3 regions of the Phascolarctobacterium succinatutens genome follow, and region 1 is predicted to be linked to each of the others. Evidence: riboswitches for the same ligand, from Rfam matches in the RefSeq annotation. Region 1 holds a riboswitch; each other region holds the start of a gene.
What was found. A riboswitch is a leader RNA that binds a small molecule or an ion and turns the genes downstream of it on or off. The one in region 1 is predicted to bind cobalamin.
Positions count from the first base shown of each region.

Region 2: it holds a riboswitch for cobalamin, as region 1 does, so the genes downstream of both, M5E81_RS08960 (hypothetical protein) here and M5E81_RS01685 (conserved domain protein) in region 1, are expected to answer to the same signal.
Region 3: it holds a riboswitch for cobalamin, as region 1 does, so the genes downstream of both, M5E81_RS02215 (nitrogenase component 1) here and M5E81_RS01685 (conserved domain protein) in region 1, are expected to answer to the same signal.

Region 1 covers NZ_CP097284.1:341,078-348,638, reverse strand. Annotated here, with positions in the region: gene meaB (methylmalonyl Co-A mutase-associated GTPase MeaB) at 1-560, opposite strand, end outside; gene scpA (methylmalonyl-CoA mutase) at 571-2,766, opposite strand; gene M5E81_RS01690 (acyl-CoA mutase large subunit family protein) at 2,766-4,991, opposite strand; gene M5E81_RS01685 (conserved domain protein) at 5,230-5,652, opposite strand; cobalamin riboswitch at 6,051-6,225, opposite strand; gene M5E81_RS01680 (IS4 family transposase) at 6,504-7,561, shown strand, end outside.
Region 2 covers NZ_CP097284.1:1,862,612-1,870,172, reverse strand. Annotated here, with positions in the region: gene leuA (2-isopropylmalate synthase) at 1-95, shown strand, start outside; cobalamin riboswitch at 807-977, shown strand; gene M5E81_RS08960 (hypothetical protein) at 1,203-1,604, shown strand; gene M5E81_RS08955 (hypothetical protein) at 1,671-1,898, shown strand; gene M5E81_RS08950 (IS4 family transposase) at 1,918-3,303, opposite strand; partial or broken gene M5E81_RS11325 (TonB-dependent receptor plug domain-containing protein) at 3,474-3,818, shown strand; gene M5E81_RS08945 (TonB-dependent receptor domain-containing protein) at 3,918-5,546, shown strand; gene M5E81_RS08940 (ABC transporter substrate-binding protein) at 5,623-6,645, shown strand; gene M5E81_RS08935 (FecCD family ABC transporter permease) at 6,687-7,561, shown strand, end outside.
Region 3 covers NZ_CP097284.1:459,015-466,575, forward strand. Annotated here, with positions in the region: gene M5E81_RS02180 (LCP family protein) at 1-699, shown strand, start outside; gene rsfS (ribosome silencing factor) at 712-1,068, shown strand; gene M5E81_RS02190 (CvfB family protein) at 1,061-1,987, shown strand; gene M5E81_RS02195 (energy transducer TonB) at 2,048-2,803, opposite strand; gene M5E81_RS02200 (ExbD/TolR family protein) at 2,803-3,213, opposite strand; gene M5E81_RS02205 (MotA/TolQ/ExbB proton channel family protein) at 3,213-3,830, opposite strand; gene M5E81_RS02210 (ATP-binding protein) at 4,222-5,607, shown strand; cobalamin riboswitch at 5,903-6,072, shown strand; gene M5E81_RS02215 (nitrogenase component 1) at 6,251-7,561, shown strand, end outside.

The DNA.
Region 1 (7,561 bases):
CTTTTACGGGCAACGCCGCCCAAGGTACCCTTTGCAGGGGACGGACGGATAAAGCAATTTGGTTCACGCGAAAGCATCTGCATACGCGTTTTATCACCCAAAATAGAGCCACCGGTAATAGAGCTGGTAGGGTCGACAGCAAGAACTGCGACCTTGTAGCCCTGATGACACAGCATCTGGCCAAAGGACTCGATAAAGGTACTTTTGCCGGCACCCGGTACACCGGAAATGCCGATGCGCAAAGCTTTGCCTGTACGCGGCAGAAGAGCCTGCAGGACACGCTGTGCTTTATCAAAATCCCTCGGTGCATTGCTTTCTATAAGAGTAATAGCTTGAGATAAGGTTTTACGATCGCCTTCACTGACTCCTTTTATTAACTCTTCCGGACTAGGCTTTTTCCTCAAGGGGAATTTCCTAATTTTATCCACAGGGTTATACTTCTCCTCGCTGACAGCGTTTACGGCACTGTCAATCCCGCCCATTACAGAGCAGGCAAAGTTAGGATCTTTTTTCAGGGGTACCCAACTCGGCCTAATATCTTTTTCACCAGTTTCAGGCATTTATATCACCTCAGTCTTCAGCGTGTTCAGCTTTTGCACGGTCAACCAACATTTGCAGTAATTGGATGCAGCACTTAGGAATGTTGGTACCAGGTCCAAAGATGCCTGCTGCACCATGTTCATACAGGTAGTCGTAATCCTGTGCAGGAATTACGCCGCCGATACATACCATGATATCTTCACGGCCACGTTTCTTCAGTTCTTCAACGATTGCCGGCAGCAAGGTTTTATGACCTGCAGCCAGAGAAGAGAAGCCAACCATATCAACGTCGTTATCTACAGCGTCTTGTGCAGATTCTTCCGGAGTCTGGAACAGAGGACCAACGTCGACGGTCCAGCCCATATCAGCGAAGGAGGTTGCCAGAACTTTTTGTCCGCGGTCATGACCGTCTTGGCCCATTTTAGCCAAGAAGATACGAGGACGACGGCCTTCAAGTTTTTCAAACTCATCAGCCAGTTTGGTAGCTTTTTCCATGTCATCGTTGCCGCTGAATTCACTGGAGTATACACCGGATACAGTGTGGATTACAGCATTGAAACGACCGGATACTTTTTCAACTGCGTCAGAAATTTCACCGAGGGAAGCACGGTCGCGAGCAGCTTGTACAGCCATTTCCAGCAGGTTGCCGTTGTCACGGGTTTCTGCTGCGCGGGTAATAGCTTCCAGATCGCGTGCAACAGCGTCGTTGTCGCGTTCTGCTCTCAGTTTTTCCAGACGTTTAATCTGAGCGTTACGTACAGCGGTGTTATCGATGGACAGTACGTTCAGAGGATCTTCCTTAGCCAGACGATATTTGTTCAGGCCAACGATGGTTTCTTTACCGCTATCGATGTTAGCTTGGCGACGAGCTGCGCACTCTTCGATACGCATTTTCGGCAGGCCGGTTGCAATAGCTTTTGCCATACCACCGAGTGCTTCAACTTCCTGGATATGAGCCCAAGCACGGCGAATGATTTCGTTGGTGAGGTATTCAACATAGTAGGAACCGCCCCACGGATCGATAATCTTGCAGACTTTGGTTTCATCCTGGATGTACAGCTGGGTGTTACGAGCAAGACGAGCGGAGAAGTCGGTCGGCAGTGCGATAGCTTCGTCCAGTGCGTTTGTATGCAGGGATTGGGTATGGCCCAGAGCAGCAGACATAGCTTCCATACAAGTACGGGAGATGTTGTTGAACGGATCCTGTTCGGTCAGAGACCAGCCGGAAGTCTGGCTGTGAGTACGCAGTGCCATGGATTTCGGGTTCTTAGCGCCGAAGCTCTTAAGAATCTTAGCCCACAGAACACGAGCAGCACGCATTTTTGCAACTTCCATGAAGTAGTTTTTGCCCATATCCCAGAAGAAGGACAGACGTTTTGCGAATGCGTCTACAGGCAGGCCCGCAGCTTCACCGGTACGGATATATTCCATACCATCGGCCAGAGTGTAGCCTAATTCAAGGTCGCAGGTTGCGCCGCACTCTTGAATATGGTAACCGGAAATGGAAATACTGTTGAATTTAGGCATATATTTGGTGGTATATTCGAAAATATCACCGATGATACGCATGGACATAGCAGGCGGATAAATGTAGGTGTTACGTACCATGAACTCTTTCAGAATATCGTTCTGAATGGTACCGGCCATGATGGATTTATCAACACCTTGTTCTTCACCGGATACGATGAAGAATGCCAGTACAGGCAGTACTGCGCCGTTCATAGTCATGGATACGGACATCTGATCCAGAGGAATACCGGAGAACAGGATGTTCATATCGAGCATGGAGCAAACAGATACGCCTGCTTTACCAACGTCACCAACTACACGCGGGTTATCAGCGTCATAGCCGCGGTGAGTCGGCAAGTCGAACGCGATGGACAGACCTTTTTGGCCTGCAGCCAGGTTACGACGATAGAATGCGTTGGATTCTTCCGCAGTGGAGAAACCTGCATATTGACGTACAGTCCACGGACGGAATACATACATTGTGGAGTAAGGACCACGCAGGAACGGAGGAATACCGCTCATGAAGTCCAAATGGTTACATTTATCATAGATATCCTTGGTGTACAGCGGAGCTTTAGGAATACGTTCCAAGGTAGTATCATAAAGGGCATCATAATTTTCGCCCATTTTTTCTTCCAGATTTTTCTTCCATTCGTCATAAGAACAAGAAGGATGATCAGGAAGGGCTACTTTAGTGAAATCCGGATTAATGCTCATTATTCAATCATCCCTTTCTTCTTTTGCAGCATCTTCAGAGTTTGGAAGCAGTTAGCTTTTACGCTGATGAAATCGTCAACGCCAGCATCTTTGTAAACTTGTTCCATGTCTTTTGGAGCAGCGCCGGCCAGGAACAGAGTAGCGGACGGTTTCATAGCTGCTTTAATCATCGGAGCCAGTTTCGGAACGATTTCCGGATAGGTAGCATCGGTGGAGCAGATAACTGCAACATCGTAGTCGCCTTCTTTGAAAGCTTTGAGGCATTTTTCGTATTGATCGCCATCTTCGCCGTCTTGGAAACCATCGTTCAGATGAACGTTGAATTCACCAACCTGCAGGAAAGAGGTGGAGAAGTCGGCACGAGCTTTATGTTGAGGAATCGGTCCCATGTTGCACAGGAATACTTCAACATTTTTGCCGGTTTTCTTAACATAGTCTTCAGTTTCGAAACGCAGTGCTTCATAGCGCTCGGTCCAGTGATGAGCAGCGATTGCTTCAACGGTTTCCGGAGCTTCAGCCTTGCAGGATGCAGCAGCAACCTGGCCGATAGTAGCACCGTTGCTGAATGCTTCGATTGCGCCTTCAACAGTTTCAACAGCAGCCAGCTTGCCGGCCAGGTAGTTGGTGTCGATGTCAGCAACGTAAGCAGCAACAGCAGCTTCGCGTTCTTTCTTCAGTTTCGGAGTGTCCTCTTCGCGGCGCTCCAGCGGTTCTTCGGTCATGTTCGGGTACATGTTTACGCCAACAGCGCGATCGCTGCGCATTTCCAGAGCTTTGAAGCGCTTAGCCAGAACGTCAGCAACTTGTGCTTGCGGATAGCCGGCTTCCAGAGCTTTAATGATGCCGCCCATTTCCTCAACCTTTTGGAACTCAGCCCAGATTTTTTCGGTAATCTGCTTGGTCAGGGTTTCAATGCCCCAGGAACCGCCCGCAGCATCAATCGGGCTCAGCATACCAAATTCTTCTTGCAGCATTACATGCAGGTTACGAGCGATACGACGGGAGAATACGTCGCCTTTACGGATCAGCTCGTCAAACGGCGGATTGTCATAAGTGCAAACGCCGCCTACAACGCTGGAGAAGGTTTGGGTGCAGTTACGCAACATGTTAACATACGGGTCAACAACGGTTTTAGTGAAGCGAGCGCAACGGCCATGAACTTTAATAGCACGGTCTGCTTCTTCAGCACCGAATGCTTCCATAATAGCTGCCCAGATCATACGCAGGGAACGCAGTTTTGCGATTTCCATGAAGAAGTTAGCACCTTGGTTGAAGCAGAAGTACAGGGAGTTAGCAATATCGTGCAGTTCAACACCGCGTTTTTGCATTTGACGTACATATTCAACTGCAGTAGCAAAGGTGTAAGCAACCTCTTGTACTGCTTCAGCACCGCCATCGGTGTAAGCATCACTGTTGATGAAAACAGTGCGCAGCTCCGGAGTATTAGCTTTAGCAAATTTAATGGTTTCAGCCATTTCATCATACAAAGCATCCAGAGAGGTTTCGGTTTTACCGGTTTTTACCAGCTCGCCGATCGGGTCGCCGCCGATAACGCCGCGCAGGGTTTTTACATCATGACCTGCACCCTTCAGAGCAGCAACAGTCAGAGCCAGCAGGTTTTTAGCGCCGGCACCGGTGTACATCATAATAGGATATTTGTCAAGTTTCAGACCATCCAGCAGAACGCTCATATCTTCAACGGTAGTAACGTTCACGCCAATATCGCCGGGTTTTTCTGCATCTTTAACGTCTACGCCGTTTTTGGTTGCAGTATCCAGTTTGATATTGTAAACAGTGGAGCCCTTGGAAATTTCTTCCTTCAGCAGCTCGTTGTTTTCAGCCGGCAGGGTTTCATCGCAAGCTTGTGCAATGCCCCAAGGCTCGTGTACATAACCGTTAACAGTTGCGCCACGCAGGAAATCGCCCATACCGGGATAATCGTTGGTCGGCAGAATTGCATCAGTGCCTTTACGAGTATAAATCGGGTCAAAGGTAATGCCCTCGTAGTTTTTGGTATACATGATCTTGTCAAAGGGTTTGCCCTTCAACAGTGCATTACATGCCTCCACCCATTCATCCCAGGTGGGTTCGGTAAATTCATCAAAAGTTACCTCCGGGAATTCGGTTACTTTCTCTGACTTACGCAACATGGCTTCCAGTTCTTTGTCTGTCAACGGTCTTTCGCCATCAACGACTGCTGCAGTTTTTTGTTGTTCATCAGCCATTCAAATAATCCTCCTTTAATAATTTAATCATTACTGTGAAAAAGCTCACAGCACCAAGCTGAAACGCATATCACCTCCAGCCAATCTCGTCTGCTGATGCAGCTGCTATCCGACCGCTCTCACCCGGTCATCAGGGGACATGTGCCGCATCCTTGCTTGGATAGATTTTAAGAAGCAAACAGCATTTATATACACGGTCACGGTTGTCCAGGCCGTATATAACAAAATAACAGGCAGTTTAATCTGCCAGGAACTCCTGCAGACGTCCGTAATTAATCTGGACTCTGCGCAGCTCGTTTTCTTCAGGCATAGTATCATTAAGAATCATGTTGCCTAAAGCAGCACCCGGCTCTGCGCCGCGGTTCTGCATAAAACGGGCATAGTATTCAATCTGCGGAACATCTTCGGCAGCCTTGTAAATAACAGCAGCCTGTTCCAAAGGATCTTCTGCGATGATATAGGGATTTACACCTTCATTAAAGTATTTTTTCAAAAGCTCGCAGATATCTGTCTTTTTGGGGTTATATTGCACACGTACGCACTTTACTTCCAGCTCACCGCTGGCTTTAGCACGTCCGGCAACAACTTCTTCAACGCCTTTCATACCTTCAAAGGCTGCTAGCAGTTCAGCAATTTTGCCTGCCAAATATAATTCTTTCATATCAATAACCTCCCTTTAAACAGCAAAAAATAAAGCCACCACATTTGTGATGGCTGGATTGTCAGCACGACAGCGCACCCCTACGCTGTCGTACTTGAGAGGAGAAAGGAAATGTTCTCAGCTAAAAGAAAAATTTGAGAATGGGATTTGAAAAACACGATATGTCCAGTATCGCGGACAAGTATGACAGATAACATCGATGGCCCGGCCACTCTCCAAAAGGTCACAGCCATCACATGACCTTCAATGGCATAAGAAACAGAAAACCGTTTCTCAAAAAGAATCCTTTACCCAATATGGGCAGGACTTTTGAAAAACGGTGAAATATCAAAAGCTACTAGGCGCACAAGCCTATACTACAGCTCTACGACATCTCTCCCCGTCTCTCGCAGGTCAAACGACGATGCATCTTACAGGCAGTTCTTCTGGCTTCGCTTCTTCACGTGTTTCACCTTCCCAGAGGACCCCTCCAGTGGTATAAACAAAACACGCTCCACGTCACAGCGGCGGGACCGTGCCGGACTTTCACCGGCTTCTCTATTGAGCATTCGCACCTGTAATATCAATATCAACTTGTTGACTTAATTATAGCAGTTACTATTTATCTTGTCAACCTTTTTCATTGATTTTTATTTTTGTGTTTTCATTCTATGTATATATCAGTCTTATGTGTAGCTGCATCCATTTCTGATTAACTGTTCTTTGTGTTTAATTTACTCAAACTTCGCAGGTAAAAATCCCCTGCACCCCTTGAAAGTCCAGGCTTTGTAAACAGAAAAATAGCATGAGTCTTGCCAGTTTGGTATAATTATGTTGGCTCAAAAACATACCAAGCACCGGAGGCTCATGCTATGAAAAGTATATCACAAACCACCCAGCAGATGGAATCCATCTCGAAGAAAACTTCGGCGTTCTTCCGTCGTTATCATGTCGGCCAGATTCTGCGCGCGGCCAACGCTTGCAAGCTCAAAGGATTTTCCTCCATTCTCGTTTTCCTCGTGCTCGTAAGCATCATCTTCGAGAACCGCTCGCTCTATATGCAGCGCCGACTTCACGAGGATTCGCTGCCGTTCGGCAAGGACACGGCTTACCGCTTCTTGAACTCCTGCCACACGAACTGGCGCAAGTTCACGCTGCTTCTTGCGGCGCGGATCATCAACGAAACCATCAAGCCGCTGACGGATGCCGGCCGGCGTTGTGCCATCGTCGTCGACGATTCGCTCTTCAGCCGCTCGCGTTCCAAGCGCGTGGAACTCTTGGCGAACGTCTACGACCATGTGAGCCGCCGCTATACGAAGGGCTTCCGCTTGCTCGTCCTCGGCTGGACGGACGGGAACACGTTCCTGCCACTCACGTTCTGCCTTCTTTCAACCTCGAAGGAAAAGAACCGGCTCAATGAGGCCAGCGCATCCGTCGATGCAAGAAGCAACGGCGGAAAGCAGCGCAAGCTCGCGCAGATGGAAGCGCCAGCCGTCGTCCTCAATTTGTTGCAGGAGGTCAAGGCGACAGGAATCCCCGCGCAGTACGTCCTCTTCGACACATGGTTCTGCTCGCCGTCGTCGCTGAAAGCCATCCATGACCTCGGCTATGACGTCACCGCTATGGCAAAGAAGAGCAAGAAGGTGCGCTACCCCTGCGAAGGGAAGATCTCGAACGTCAAGGCCATCTACAAGGAACACAAGAAACGCCGCGGACGCTCGCGTTACCTCCTGTCCGTCGATGCTGTCGCGACGAAACAGGGAGAATCCCTCGTGCCTGTGCGATTGGTCTTCGTGCGGAACCGCAACAAGCGGAAGGATTATCTCGTCCTCGTCACGACAGACCTCTCGCTTTCGGAGGAAGAAGTCATCCAGCTCTACGGGAAGCGCTGGGGCATCGAGGTGTTCTTCAAAGCGTGCAAGTCCTACCT
Region 2 (7,561 bases), 820 kb from region 1:
ACAATGGCCATATCTTCGGTGTAGGCATTCACTCCAACATCAACGTGGCAGCGCTGCGTGGCATCATCTGCGCTATCAACCGCGCGGAGAAGTGATTAGTGATTAATAGTTATCAGTGAATAGTGTTTAGTGGTTAGTAAACAGTTGGCAGTACGGGGTAAAGAGAAAATATATTAGAAAATCGCCCCTGTATATATTATTTTGCTAAGGGCCGGCGCCAGAAAAACAGATAAGCCGGCTTTGATAACCTCCAAAATAAGGGAAAGATTTTTTGGAAAAATAAGGGAAAGAACTAAAAATAAGGGAAAGAAGCAAGCGCCGTCGGCCGTAAGGCAGGCGGCGATTTGCGCATTACAGAACAATATTTCCTTAAATAAAATTGTGGAGCAGGCTTTGCAGCGTTTTTTGATGCTGGAAAATTAAATATATAAAAAATTTTTATAGCTGTATGATAGCTGGCGAGCTATATTACGTCAGAGCAAGAATATAGTTGTAGGTTAGTTGACGTGTAATCACAATATAATAATGCTTTGAACATTAGGGACTTCGTTTTAAAATTACGGAGTCCTTTATTTGTGTACAGAGAGAGCTCTTTGTACACTTTTTTCTTGACGTTTTTGTGAATAACGTGCTATAATACTAACTGTAAACTGTTTTGTAATTAAAGTAAACTCAAAATAGTAAAAAAACAAATATACATAATTAATAATTTGCTAATTTTTATCTGTCAGTATCTTAAATTACGAAGAGCTGAATATACAATAGCGTATAACAGATAGAAATTTAAGAACCTAACGAGAGAAAAAGAGAATAAAAGCGTATCAGGTGTATTTATACTTAATAGGTAAACAGGTGCAAAACCTGTGCTGTCCCGCAGCTGTAATGTGGAGCTGGCCTTATATAGTCACTGGGAAACCGGGAAGACAAGGCTGGCAGTGAAGCAGAGCCAGAAGAACTGCCTGATATAGGGCCTTTCAAACAACCTGCGATGTACAGGATTGCGCTTTCCCAGGGATAAGTGCGTCTTGCTGTCACAGTACGGCAAGGCGCTTTTATTTTGACTGCAATATTTGTATGAAGTGTATTTATTATTCTTGCATATTAACATCTGACAAGCGGAACAAGGATAGCTTGGTCAGATGCTTTTATGAAAATAAATTTTTTCCCAGTATGCTCAAGAATTACGAGAGAAAGGAGGAGCTATGAAAAGGATATTTATGCTGCTGACCTTAATTTTGGCCCTGATGTGTCCAGCACTTGCCGGTGCGGAGGTATCGAGTGACAAAATGATTTTGGATTGGACAACTTCCAAAGTATGGGTTAACGGCGGCGAACTGTGTGTAACAGGCACTTTTGTCAACAAGCGTAATGACGTAGCTATCACTAAGCTGAACGACTTTATTATGCGTGTTACCTACACAGATAAAAATGGCGAGCGTAAGCAATTTCTTGGTAGACCGGTAAAGTTCCCGATATGCAAGATTCCAGCTAAAGCTTCACGCAAGCTGAATCTTAATTTTGGCCCGTTTGCTGATGATAGTGTCAGTAACTGGGTAACGGCGCAGACCTATACGTTTACGTATATTAACGGTGCGCGGTTCTGATAATGTTTTTTTATGAGTATTAGGCGTTGAGTTTGCAAGAAACTCAAATTTTACAGAAAGAAGTGTATGAGTAACATGAAGAGAAGATATACAGCTGCGGCTGCTATGATGATGGTAATGGGCCTGTGTGCAAGCGCAAGTGCAGCAACTACTGTTGACAAAACCTTGGATAATTATACTTTGGATGGTTTAATTGTTGAGGCTGATGCTGTCAGAAATCAATTTGGTGATATTAATACTGACTCAAACTTCGCACACGGAAAACATCCCGTATGCCTTGATAAATCAGCTTGAACTGAATGTCGAAAGCCATTCACGCACACTTCTGTGCACGCAGACGACTCATCCAAAGAGCGGGCAGATCGTTCAGGAATCGTTCCAAGAGCGATTCGACCAGCAAGACTTCTGACGGATATTCTGCCCGAAGCTGCTCCGCAAACTCCTGCAACACGAGGCGAAGCGCTTCCATGTACTTCAAGTCCGGAAGCTCATCAAGCCCCAGATAGAAGAGCTCGCCGAGGCTTCGCCCATCCGTGTTCTCACGTTCCTCGACAGCCAGGAGCATATATCGTGTGCAGACGACGGCGACATGCGCCGTCATCGCATCGTAGGAGACGGAACGACAATCCTTGCCGAGCCGCAGGTAGGACTTGCACGCTTTGAAGAACACCTCGATGCCCCAGCGCTTCCCGTAGAGCTGGATGACTTCTTCCTCCGAAAGCGAGAGGTCTGTCGTGACGAGGACGAGATAATCCTTCCGCTTGTTGCGGTTCCGCACGAAGACCAATCGCACAGGCACGAGGGATTCTCCCTGTTTCGTCGCGACAGCATCGACGGACAGGAGGTAACGCGAGCGTCCGCGGCGTTTCTTGTGTTCCTTGTAGATGGCCTTGACGTTCGAGATCTTCCCTTCGCAGGGGTAGCGCACCTTCTTGCTCTTCTTTGCCATAGCGGTGACGTCATAGCCGAGGTCATGGATGGCTTTCAGCGACGACGGCGAGCAGAACCATGTGTCGAAGAGGACGTACTGCGCGGGGATTCCTGTCGCCTTGACCTCCTGCAACAAATTGAGGACGACGGCTGGCGCTTCCATCTGCGCGAGCTTGCGCTGCTTTCCGCCGTTGCTTCTTGCATCGACGGATGCGCTGGCCTCATTGAGCCGGTTCTTTTCCTTCGAGGTTGAAAGAAGGCAGAACGTGAGTGGCAGGAACGTGTTCCCGTCCGTCCAGCCGAGGACGAGCAGGCGGAAGCCCTTCGTATAGCGGCGGCTCACATGGTCGTAGACGTTCGCCAAGAGTTCCACGCGCTTGGAACGCGAGCGGCTGAAGAGCGAATCGTCGACGACGATGGCACAACGCCGGCCGGCATCCGTCAGCGGCTTGATGGTTTCGTTGATGATCCGCGCCGCAAGAAGCAGCGTGAACTTGCGCCAGTTCGTGTGGCAGGAGTTCAAGAAGCGGTAAGCCGTGTCCTTGCCGAACGGCAGCGAATCCTCGTGAAGTCGGCGCTGCATATAGAGCGAGCGGTTCTCGAAGATGATGCTTACGAGCACGAGGAAAACGAGAATGGAGGAAAATCCTTTGAGCTTGCAAGCGTTGGCCGCGCGCAGAATCTGGCCGACATGATAACGACGGAAGAACGCCGAAGTTTTCTTCGAGATGGATTCCATCTGCTGGGTGGTTTGTGATATACTTTTCATAGCATGAGCCTCCGGTGCTTGGTATGTTTTTGAGCCAACATAATTATACCAAACTGGCAAGACTCATGCTATTTTTCTGTTTACAAAGCCTGGACTTTCAAGGGGTGCAGGGGATTTTTACCTGCGAAGTTTGAGATACTGAGCAATCTTACTATCGTACTGGTGGTGACGTTAATGTAATTACCAGCCAAACTTTAGAGAAACGTCATTATCAGCAATTAGGTGATGCTTTAAAAACTATTCCCGGTGTACAGATACAATCTCCTGGCGGCTATAGAGGCGCCGAATATGGTAATACCCAAACCCATACTATTGTAAGCATTAATGGTGATGCCAGAGTAGTAGTATTGATTGACGGACGTCGTCTGGATAACACAGCTGGTGGTACAGTTGCAGGCAATTCTGCTTCCAGTTCTAAGGCAATGGTAGATATTAACCAGATTACCAGCATGGATAATATCGATAAAATCGAAGTAATTAAAGGACCTGGTGCTTCTATTTATGGTGCAGATGCTACAGGTGGTGTTATCAATATCATTACTAAAAAAGGTGGACAGAAAACAACCGGTTCTATAGATTATTCTGCTGGTTCTTGGAATAAACGTAACTATGGAATGTCTGTGTCCGGTGGTAGCGATGACGGAAAGTTAAAGGTATTCATGTCTGGACGCCGTGAAACCGGCGGTAACTCTCATTACAAAGATGGCTTAACCGGTGTAAATCATACATGGGCACAAACCGCTTATAAAGAAGATTCTATCAACGCACGTGTTGACTATGATTTTGATGATACGCACAGATTGACTGTAGCTTACAGTCATTTGCAGGGTGACGATGATTATCCGTTTACAGCACCTTATTATAAATATTTGACTCCTACCGAGTGGGAAAGAATTAAACAATATTATCACAACGACCGTTATGGCAATATTAATAATCCTGGTTACAGAAACTTATGGCTTATGTGGACTGGTGCATATAACGCATACAACAAGAATAACTATGATGTAACCTATTCCTTCAATAAGGAAAATGGTATGGAAAGCTTTATCAGATATTACAAACAAAATGAAAGATATTGGGGATCTTTCGGTGGTGGTGACGGAGACCTGAAAGCACCGTTGCCGTTTACTAAGGAATGGGATGAATGGGTAAAAACTAATTACGTAGGAAGAAACTATAGATCTTATTACAATGAGCTGAAAAATGACGGCGTTCAGCTCCAGCTTGCAAAATCTGTCGGCATTCATGATTTGCTGACAACCTGGACTTATGATAAATCCAAATACTTAGGCTTCTCTACCAGAACAAATCAGAAATCTGTAGTTGAAAGAGACAGCGTTTTGGGCTATATTCAGGATAAAATTCACATCAATGATCATTGGGATATTACACCGTCTGTAAGATATTCTTATTACAGTGATTTTTCACGAACTGACAGAGATGGTACAAAGTGGAATTCTGCTGAATCTACAACTACCATTACTCCGACCTTAAATACACAGTATGCCTTTGATGATACAGCAAGCATGTATTTGGGCTATACTAAAGTATACAGACCTTTGCGTGTTTCTGACTATGATAGAACTAATGGTAGTGCTCCTGCTGGACTGGAAGATGAAAAAGGTGATGTTTGGACAGTTGGCGTAAGAAAGGATTTCTCTGACAAAACCTCTGTTTCCATGCATTACGATTACACCAAAATGAGCAACGCTATTGCAAGATTTAGTGTCTGGGATAAGGATGTTAAAGATTTCAAAATGAAATATGTAAATGCTAAGGAAGATAAAAAATCCTTTAACTTCACTATTTCTCAAAAATTTAATGAGCATTTGGGACTGAATTTGAACTATTCTCATGCATGTGACGAATGGAAAGCAAAAGATGGTATGCAATTTGATCCGGATTTGACATGGACAAATGGTAACGTCAATACTGCAATCAACAAACTGCGTCCGCAGAATATTTATACTGCAGATTTGACCTATGACAATGACAAACTGAGCGTTTCCCTGTTTGGTAACTACTATACAGGCTTAAACACTGAAGCATTTACAAGCAACAGATTCTTCGTGCTTGACTTGGCTGCTAACTACGAATTTAAGAAAAATTGGATTCTCTATGGTACAGTAAGCAACCTGACAAATCAGGCTTGGGAAAATACTTATACCTACTATAACGGTATTGGTTCTTGGCCGCAACCCGGTCGTTCCTTCATGCTTGGCGTTAAGTACAAATTCTAATTTTTAGCAATTGATTATGCAAAACAAGCTGAGGTTTTCATCCTTGGCTTGTTTTTGCATCTTTTAGGATATAAAAATGAAAAATTTATTTTTTTTAGCAGCGATACTGGGAACAATATTTATAGGCGCGTTTTTTGTAAATGGCGAGGAATATATACCTAATGCTGGCGGCAATAGTGCAGATATTGGTAAATATACTCCTGTTACTATAGATACCTATGATTCGAACAGGAATAAAATTCAAATGACGTTTACTCATAGGCCACAGCGCGTTGTTGTAGATGAATTAAACACAATGGAAACTCTGTTGGCTTTAGGATTAGGTGATTCAATTGTAGAAACCTCTGTATCGCCCAGTAGCAGGAGTTATAAAAGACTGTTGCAAGAATACCCGGAAGAAATGGCAAAGATAAAGAAAAAAACAGTACATTCCCTTAATACAGAGACAGTATTGTCAGCTAATCCAGATTTAATTTTGGGCTGGAAATCCACATTTACGTCTATTCTCAGAAGACCAACCCAATGGTGGAATGCCAGAGGAATCAAAACTTATGTAGTAGCTACTTCGAATCATATATTGAATTACGGAACTATAAAGGATGAGCTGCAATTTCTGGCTGATATGGGAAAAATATTTCGTGTAGAACCGAAAACCGATAGGTTGATTCGTGAAATTCAAGATGAATTAAAGCGTACCCAAGAAAGTGTCAAAGGACAATCTCCGCAGAGGGTTATGGTTATAGAGGTTAGCGGTCGAGGTGCCTTTATGAATTATGACGAAGGCTGGCTGGTTGGCGATATGGTCAGGTCATTAGGCGGATGTATGCCTGTCAAAGAAAAAAGAGTAGGGGTTGAAGGTCTTATTGAAGAAAACCCTGATGTGATTTTTGTGGTATATTTTAGCGATTCCCAGAAGGATATTATCAGGAATATATTTCAGCAGCCTGAATACAGCTCCTTAAAAGCTGTTAAAAAAAATCGCATATGCTTGTTACCTTTTGATTGTATGTATACGTCTGCTATAAAAACAATCCAGGGAATACGGCTGATAAAAAATGGGCTTTATCCAGAATTAAGTGATTCTGGTAAAAGGAGTTAAGTATGAGAAATCGTTCAAGAGAAATTAGCGTTGCTTTGATCATGCTTCTTTTAGCAGTGCTTTTGGTGCTTGCTTTTTTATGGGCTCTCAGCATAGGTACGGTAAAGCTGTCATTAGTACAGATTTATGAGGGGGTAGTAACCCAGTTTACAAGCGGACTGGCAATTGAAACCGCAGGACAGGGACCGGTGCATGATATTGTCTGGCTGCTGCGCCTGCCGCGTCTGGTACTGGCTGCCTTAGTCGGTATGGGTCTTTCTGTCTGCGGCGTTATCATGCAGGCTGTAGTAAAGAACCCCTTGGCTGACCCATATATTCTGGGCATTTCCTCCGGCGCTTCGCTGGGTGCAACGGCAGCAATTCTGCTGGGTATCGGTGTGGCGCTGGGTGAAAACTTTGTCGGTATTGCGGCCTTTATCGGTGCCTTCGCTATGTCGCTGGGCGTACTGTTTATCTCTAACCTGGGCGGACGCAGCAATTCCGTTAAGCTGCTTTTGGCAGGCATGGCGCTGAGCGCAGTCTGCGGTGCTTTTTCCAGCTTTATCGTTTACTTTGCCAATAATAAGGAAGGCATGCAGACCATAGCTTACTGGATGATGGGCAGCTTTGCCGGTGCCAAATGGGAAACACTGGCAGTTATCGGACCAATCGTAGTATTGGCAGTAATGTTCTTCTGGACGCAGAGCCGTATGCTCAACCTGATGCTTTTAGGTGATGAATCTGCGTTGACCTTGGGAACTGATTTACATATTTACAGACAGATTTATCTGCTTGTAAGCTCTCTTATCGTAGGCTTTGTAGTATACGCTGCAGGTATGGTTGGCTTTGTCGGCTTGGTAGTACCGCACGTTATCCGTATGCTGGTAGGGACCGACCATAAAAAACTGATACCTGTTTCCGCTTTAACCGGTGCTGT
Region 3 (7,561 bases), 120 kb from region 1:
GAGAAGATTAATGCGGCTTATGCCTATGGCGGAGCTGTGATGGCGAAGCAGACTGTTGCTAATCTGCTGCGTGTACCTATCCATTATTATGCGTTGGCAAACTGGCGTGGTTTTATTGATGTCGTAAATTTAATCGGCGGCGTAGATATTTACGTAGACAAGGATATGTATTACGAGGATCCATATGCTGATTTGGTTATTGATATCAAGCATGGCTATCAGCATATGGATGGTGAAACTGCCGGTAAATATGTGCGTTTCCGCAAGGATGAGCTTGGTGATATCGGACGCGTGCAAAGACAGCAGAAATTCCTGAAGGCAGCGGCTGAGCAGATGTTTTCCGTGCAAAATGTAGCTAAAATAAGCAATCTGCTGGCAACGTTGGACAAATATGTAGAAACAGATCTTAATACGTTGACGATGCTTAAGGCTGCCAACAGTTTTAAGCTGTTTGGCGATGATAAGCTGCGCAGCTGCATGCTTTATGGCAAATTTGACGATAGCTCCGGTGTAAGCTATTGGAATGCCGAGCAGGCTGACGTAAACAAATCCTTGGATGAGCTGGGTATACCTTATCTTAAAGATGAGGAAGATACCGCAACAGAAGCAGAAGAAGAGCCGAAGGAGCATCTGCAGCCTAAGGATAGAGATGAATTGGAAAAAGAAGCAAAGTTTGCTGAAAAGGCAAGCAATAATTAAGGAGGATGTTTAATGGAAACTAAAGACATTGCACAAAAAATTGCGGCTGCGGCCAATGACAAAAAAGCAAAGGATATACTTTTATTAAATATGGAGGGCTTATCTCCCGTTACAGATTTTTATGTAATCTGCAGCGCCGGCAACAGTACTCTGGTTAAGGCAATTGCTGATAATATCGAGGATAAGCTGGCAGAAGCAGGCGTGCATCCTACCCATAAGGAAGGCTATGCCGACGCACGTTGGGTACTGTTGGATTACGGTGATGTTGTTGCTCACGTTTTCCTGGAGGAAGAACGCGATTTTTATAATTTAGAGCAGCTGTGGGCAGATGCTCCGTCTGAAAGCTTTGTGGAGAATACGGATGATTGATAATAAAAAATTCAGCAGAGCTAAAAAGGCTCCTGTTGTTACGAACAATACTAAATACCGCCCCGGTGATGTAGTCAGCTTAAAGGTTGTACGTATGAATGAAAATGCAGCCTTCCTTGACGCAGGCACCGGTAATACCTCTGACGATATCATGCTGCATAAGCTGCAGCAGACCTCTGAGGTTAATATTGGCGATGAGGTAAAGGTATATCTTTACCTTGATCCCAGCAAGCGTCTGACGGCCAGCATGAAGCTGCCGAAGATGCGTGAAGGCCAATTAGGCTATGTACGTGTGCTGAGCGTTACCCGTGACGGCGGCTTCGTTGATATCGGCGCAGAGCGTGGTGTGTTCCTGCCCTATAGCCAGATGCGCGGCCATGTAAACCCCGGTCAGCTCGTGTGGGTAAGACTGTATCGCGATAAGAGCGGCCGTCAGGCTGTGACGATGCGCGTAGAAGAAGATATGGTGAAGGCTTCCAAGCCTGCAGAAGGCTTGAAAATCGGTGACAAGGTTACCGGTACGATTTACAACATTCTGCCGGAAGGCTTCTTCCTTTTTACCAACCAACGCTTTATTGCTTTCCTGCATCGCAGTGAAGTGCCCGGTGGCAGACTTGATTTCGGCCAGGAGGTTACCTGCCGTGTAACCTATCTGCGTGAGGACGGACGTATTAACGTTTCTATGCGTCTGCAAAAGGAGAATGCACTTGTTGCGGATGCTCAGGATATATATGATTTCCTGGTGAAGCGTAACGGCAGCATGCCTTACTGCGATTCTACGCCGCTGGAGATTATCAAGCAGAAGTTTGGTATCAGCAAGGCTGCCTTCAAGCGTGCTCTGGGCCATCTGATGAAAGAGGGCAAGGTGCGTCAGGAGAACGGCTGGACCTATCTGACGGAAGGACAGCAAGAAAAGTAATTTTAATATTTGAAGCACAAAAAAACCTGTTAGCTGAGTTTTTCAGCTAACAGGTTTTAATTATCTCAGTCTGAAGGTGAAGGGTAAGCGCAAATAGCAGCGAACCTTTTGGCCGTTAGTACCGACAGCGCTGGTGAAGCGCCATTTATAAGCGGCATTGATACCTGCCTGGTCGAGGTTAGCGTTACCGCTGGAGCTTACGAGGGTAACCTCATCAACAGTACCGTTGGTGTTTACCAGAAGGCGTACAACGCCTGAACCGGTGATGCCTGCATTGCGTTCTGCAGCAGGATATACAGGGTCAATCTTGCGCACGATACGCGGCATAATTGCAACAGAAGCGTTGCCGCTGCCACCGCCGCTGCCACTGCCTGTACCGCTGCCGTTGCCTGTGCCGTGGCCGCTGCCGTTACCGCCGCCACTGCCGGAGCCGGTGCCGGGGCCGACACCGCTGCCATGGCCGCTGCCTTGACCTGTGCCGCTGCCCTTACGGGCAACCTTTTTCACAGCAGATTTTTTATGTACAGGTTGAGGCTTATTCTCATCGTTTTTCCAGATAGCCTCCGGATCCGGTGTAGGCTCTTCCTGCACATCTTCTTCAGTAGAGTTTTCTTCGTCGTTTGCATTACTGTCTTCAATGTCGGCATCATTGCCGCCACCACCGCCGCCGCCGCCAAACAGTGATACCTCTACGATATCGTTAGCAGGCGGATGCGATAAATTAAACAGTCCGACGAAGCTTACGAAAAGTAAGATAAAAATATGTGTTACGATAGAACCGATAAAGCCGATTCTACTGCGTTGACCAGAATTCATTATTTACCAGCTCCATCCGTTGCCAAACCAAAGCGGGTAATACCTGCGCCTTTAAGTTTATCAATAAGTTCAATAACACGACCGTAATCAACATCCTTGTCTGCTCTGATAACAATAGCAAAACGAGGATTATTTTTTTGTTCGATTGAGGATTGGGTTATTAAAGACTGGATATCTGTCGGCGCATCGCCAAGATAAAGAGAGCCGTCATTTTTCAAGGATACAGCGAAAGTTGTCGTTGTATCCGTAGCAGCATGTGCTGCCTGCGGCAGTTTAACGGGAATGGTTTTCAGGTCGATCATGTACATGGTGCTGAGCATGAAGAATACCAGCAGAAAGAACATGATATCGATCATAGGGATAATAATAAGCTCCGGAGTTTTTCTGTCACGTACATTGCGCAGCTGCATTATTTACCACTCCTTGTTTCTGCTTCGAGAAGAGCACTGAAGCATTGCTCCATGTCGGTAATCATATTATCCATACGATGGGCAAAATAAGAGTGTGCGCACAAGGAAAGAATAGCTACGCAAAGACCGGTAGCAGTAGCGATAAGTGCTTCGCCGATACCGCCGGTGATAGCGATAGGAGCGCCGGATTCCAGGTTGAAGATACTGAAGGCACCGATCATACCAACGATGGTACCGAGCAGGCCCAGCAGCGGGGACATAGTAACAATAATAGCAAGGTAGTCCAGTTTATTTTTCAGTTTAGCAATGAAAATACCTGCCTGGCTTTCCAAAAATGCTTTTTGTTGTTCTCTGCCATCGGTAATTTTAGCTGCATCAGCAACGATTTTAGCGCATTCGCCGTTGGTTGCTTCTGCTAATTGAAAAGCTTCTTCTCTTTCGTCAGCTCGCAAAAGTTCGCAATACTTAGCGGCAAATGGCTGACCGCTGTCTTCTGCCTTGTAAAACAGAAAACGCTCAATTGCAATTGCAATTACTGCGATTGAACAGAAAAGCAACGGCCACATAACGAGACCGCCTTTGTGAAAATACATGATTGTTTGTTGAATTGCTTCCATGAATTGCCTCCTAAAAATACTCATCAAAAAATTTTTGGCAGCAGCAACTGCCTCAGCTTGTTTTGAAAAGTGTTACAAGCTGAATAAGGTTAATTTATAGTATATATTATCAATATGCAAAAAGCAAGAGGTAAGAAAAGATAATTAGCTAAAAGTGTTTAGAATGTAACAGTGAGTGACTTAAGGTAGCAGGAAAATAAAAGCAAGGAATTTCTTTATGTAGAAATAAATGGGAAAGACATAAAATGATTTGGGAATTCAAAGCATATTTTTAGTTTTTCCGGAGTTTTTCTCATTCATCTGCCTATCTCTTGCAGATTTCCTTACAATGGTATATAATTTATCTAATCCAGATTATACAAATCACGATTAGATAAATGAGGTGAGTAAGATGTTCATCGGTCGCGAGGAAGAATTAAAATTTTTAGAGGACAGATATAATAGTGCGGACGGTCAGCTTATAGTGCTTTACGGCAGAAGGCGTGTAGGCAAAACAGAGCTGCTGCGTCAATTTTGTCAAGATAAAGAGCATATTTTTTATACTTGTACAGAAATTATTGATGAAAAACAGCTTGAAGCGTTTAGTCAGCGATTATTGGAAAAAAATCACCAGGCGGCAAAATATATTACACGCTTCAGTGATTGGGAGCAGGCCTTGCTCAGTATATCGGAGCTGGCAAAAGAGAAAAAAATAGTAGTTGTTATTGACGAATTCCCCTATATGGTAAAAGGGAATAATGCTATTCCTTCTATTTTGCAAAAGCTGTGGGATGAGGTTTTAAAGCAGTCTAATGTAATGCTGATTTTGTGTGGCAGCGCAATGTCATTTATAGAAAAAGAGGTTTTAGCAGAGAAAAATCCGCTTTATGGACGTGCTACAGGAATTTTAAAAATGCAGGCAATGGATTTTTATTCTGCACAACAGTTTTTTCCTAATTACAGCACGGAAGACAAAATTACTGCTTATGCAATTTTGGGCGGCATTCCGCATTACTTAAAGCAGTTTTCCGATAAGTACTCTTTGGGTGAAAATATTGTACGCAGTATTTTAAGCAGAGGCAGTGTGCTTTACAGCGAAGTGGAGTTTCTTATGCGTCAGGAGCTGCGTGAGACAAGCGTTTATAATGCAGTGATTGAAGCTGTGGCTTTAGGCAATACACAATTAAATGATATTCATCAAAAAACGCAGATTGATAAAAGCAAGCTGAGCGTATATTTGAAAAATCTTTTGGAATTGGGAATTATGTGTAGGGAGTTTTCTGTGGATGCCAATATTAAAGAGCAGGCTAATACACAGAGAGGCTTATATAAGGTTACCGACAATTTCTTCGGTTTTTGGTATGCCTTTGTGTTCCCGAATTTATCTGAGCTGGAATCAGGCGATGCAGGAGGGATTTATCAATATGTTGTCAAGCCTGAGCTAGAGCGTTTTACATCGTATGTATTTGAAGATGTTTGCCAGCAATATTTGCGTAAGCAGAATAGAAGACATGACTTGCCATTTTATTTTACGAAGATTGGCCGTTGGTGGAACAAGACTGATGAAATAGATATTATGGCAGTTGATTACAGGCAAACGCAAATACTTTTGGGTGAGTGTAAATATAAGCACAGACCGGTGGATGTAAAGGATCTTAAGCATTTCTTAGCAAAAAAAGTAGCGCAGGATAAGAGTTTATATTATTATTTCTTTTCCAAAGCCGGTTATACAGAGCAGGCGGTTGCTTATGCGGCAGAACAGGGAATAAAGTTAGTTGGCTTGGATGAGCTGGTGTAGGTGTAAGAGAAGTCATAAAATATTTCTAGTGCTTTGTAGATCTTTAGAGGAATAGCTTTGCGACAAAGTTTTGCATATAGAGCAGGGGCAATTAAAGTAGTTAATCTAATCCAGATTATACAAATCACGATTAGATAAATATTTGGAAGCATGGAACGCCGGAAGCTTCAAAGTTTTTACTTTGGACTTTCCGGTGTTTTTGATTTCCAGTAATTGTCTGTTTTATTGACAGAAAATCAGAGATGTGCTATAATTCTGACAAATAAAATGTAATAAATATAACATTAAAAACAAAAATGCTAGAACTATCAGGTGTCGAAAGACTTAATAAGTAAGCAGGTGCGAAGCCTGCGCTGTCACGCAGCTGTAAAGTGGAGCAAGCCTTAATTATGTCACTGGGAAACCGGGAAGGCAAGACTTGCGAGGAAACTGAGCCAGAAGAATTGCCTGAAGAAGTTAACGGGAGTGTACTGCGAGCGACAGGAGACTGCTAGAGGAATAAGTGCGTCTTTCTGTAATTTTGCAGGAAGGCGTTTTTTCTTGCCGGGAAAAACGTGTAAGATAAATTTCCTATGTTATGTTTGAGCAATGTTAATTTCTTGCCTGCTGAAAATAAGTAAGTCATATATTGGAGTTGATGAGTATGAACCAATATTATCAGGATAACATGCTTTTTGGCATGAACCCTTCAAGTTATCTGCATCGTTATGCTGTCAATGGCAAGGTGTCGGGAAATCTTGCCTGCATCAGCGAAATCAAAAATGCCGCCGTTGTCTTATACAGTCCGCGCGGCTGCGGCTTTCATTATCGTTGTCATGTGCGTAGCGGCCAAAGCCCGGTTTATGAGCTGGAATGTGCGGATTTGCGCAACAATGATGTAATTTTCGGCGGTGAGAAAAAGCTTACGGCTTTACTGCAAAAGGTGGAGCGTGAGCAAAAGCCGGAGATTATTTTTCTGTTGCCTTCCGTAGTATCGGATATTATTAATGATGATTTGGCAGGCCTGGCCTGCAGCCTGCAGCCGCAGTTTAAAGCGAAGCTCGTGCCGATTACGTCGCAGGTTTTTTCGCATATGGACAAGAGCAATGGCCGCAAGGTTTTGCGTGAAAAGGCTTGCCAAAAGCAGAAGCAAAAGTTTTCTTCTAGTGCTGTCTATCCGGGCTGCGGTTATGTAGAGGTGATGGACGCTTTAGTTGAGCAGGTGATGGAGCCTCAAAGAGTACAGCCGCGGAGCGTAAATATCGAAACCTTTGCCTGGGGCTATAACGGTGAGGATAAGTTGCAAGGCATGAGTGAGATGCTGCAGAAAATGGGGATTACCGTCAATGCTTATCTGCCTGCCGCTGATTTGCAGACAATCAAAAAGGCTCCGCGGGCAGCGCTGAATATAGTACGTCGCAAAAAATGGGCGCTGGCAATGGAGCAGCGCTTTGGTACGCCGTTTCTGCATGTTGCCGATATGCAGGAGTGGCATGGTATTGAAGGAATCAGTGATTTGTACAGACAGATTGGCAAAATGCTTGGTTGCGAGAATGCTGTTGAACGCGTGCTGCAGGAAGAATATGAACGGGTTGCCACCCGTTATCAGGAGCTGGGTGCAGACTTTGCCAAGTATAAGTTTTGCCTGATTGCGCATGGTATTGCCTATTTGCCGGATGCGCTGCGCGTTTATCAGCAGGATTATGGTCTGCCGATTACGAAAATATGTATTATCATGAATCCTTCCTACCAGGCAGAAACAGGTCTGGATGATGCAATGATGCAGAGATTTAAGGACAGGATAGAGCTTGCTAAGGCTGAGTATGGCTGTGATGTGGAAATTTTACTAGAGCCTTCGGAGGATGCCTTGCGTGAGGCTGCGCAGAGCTGTGATTTTGTTATCTGCAACGGTCATCCGCGCTATGCTGCTTTGGATGTTCCCGTGCTTTATAATTTGTTTGACCGCTCGGTGTGG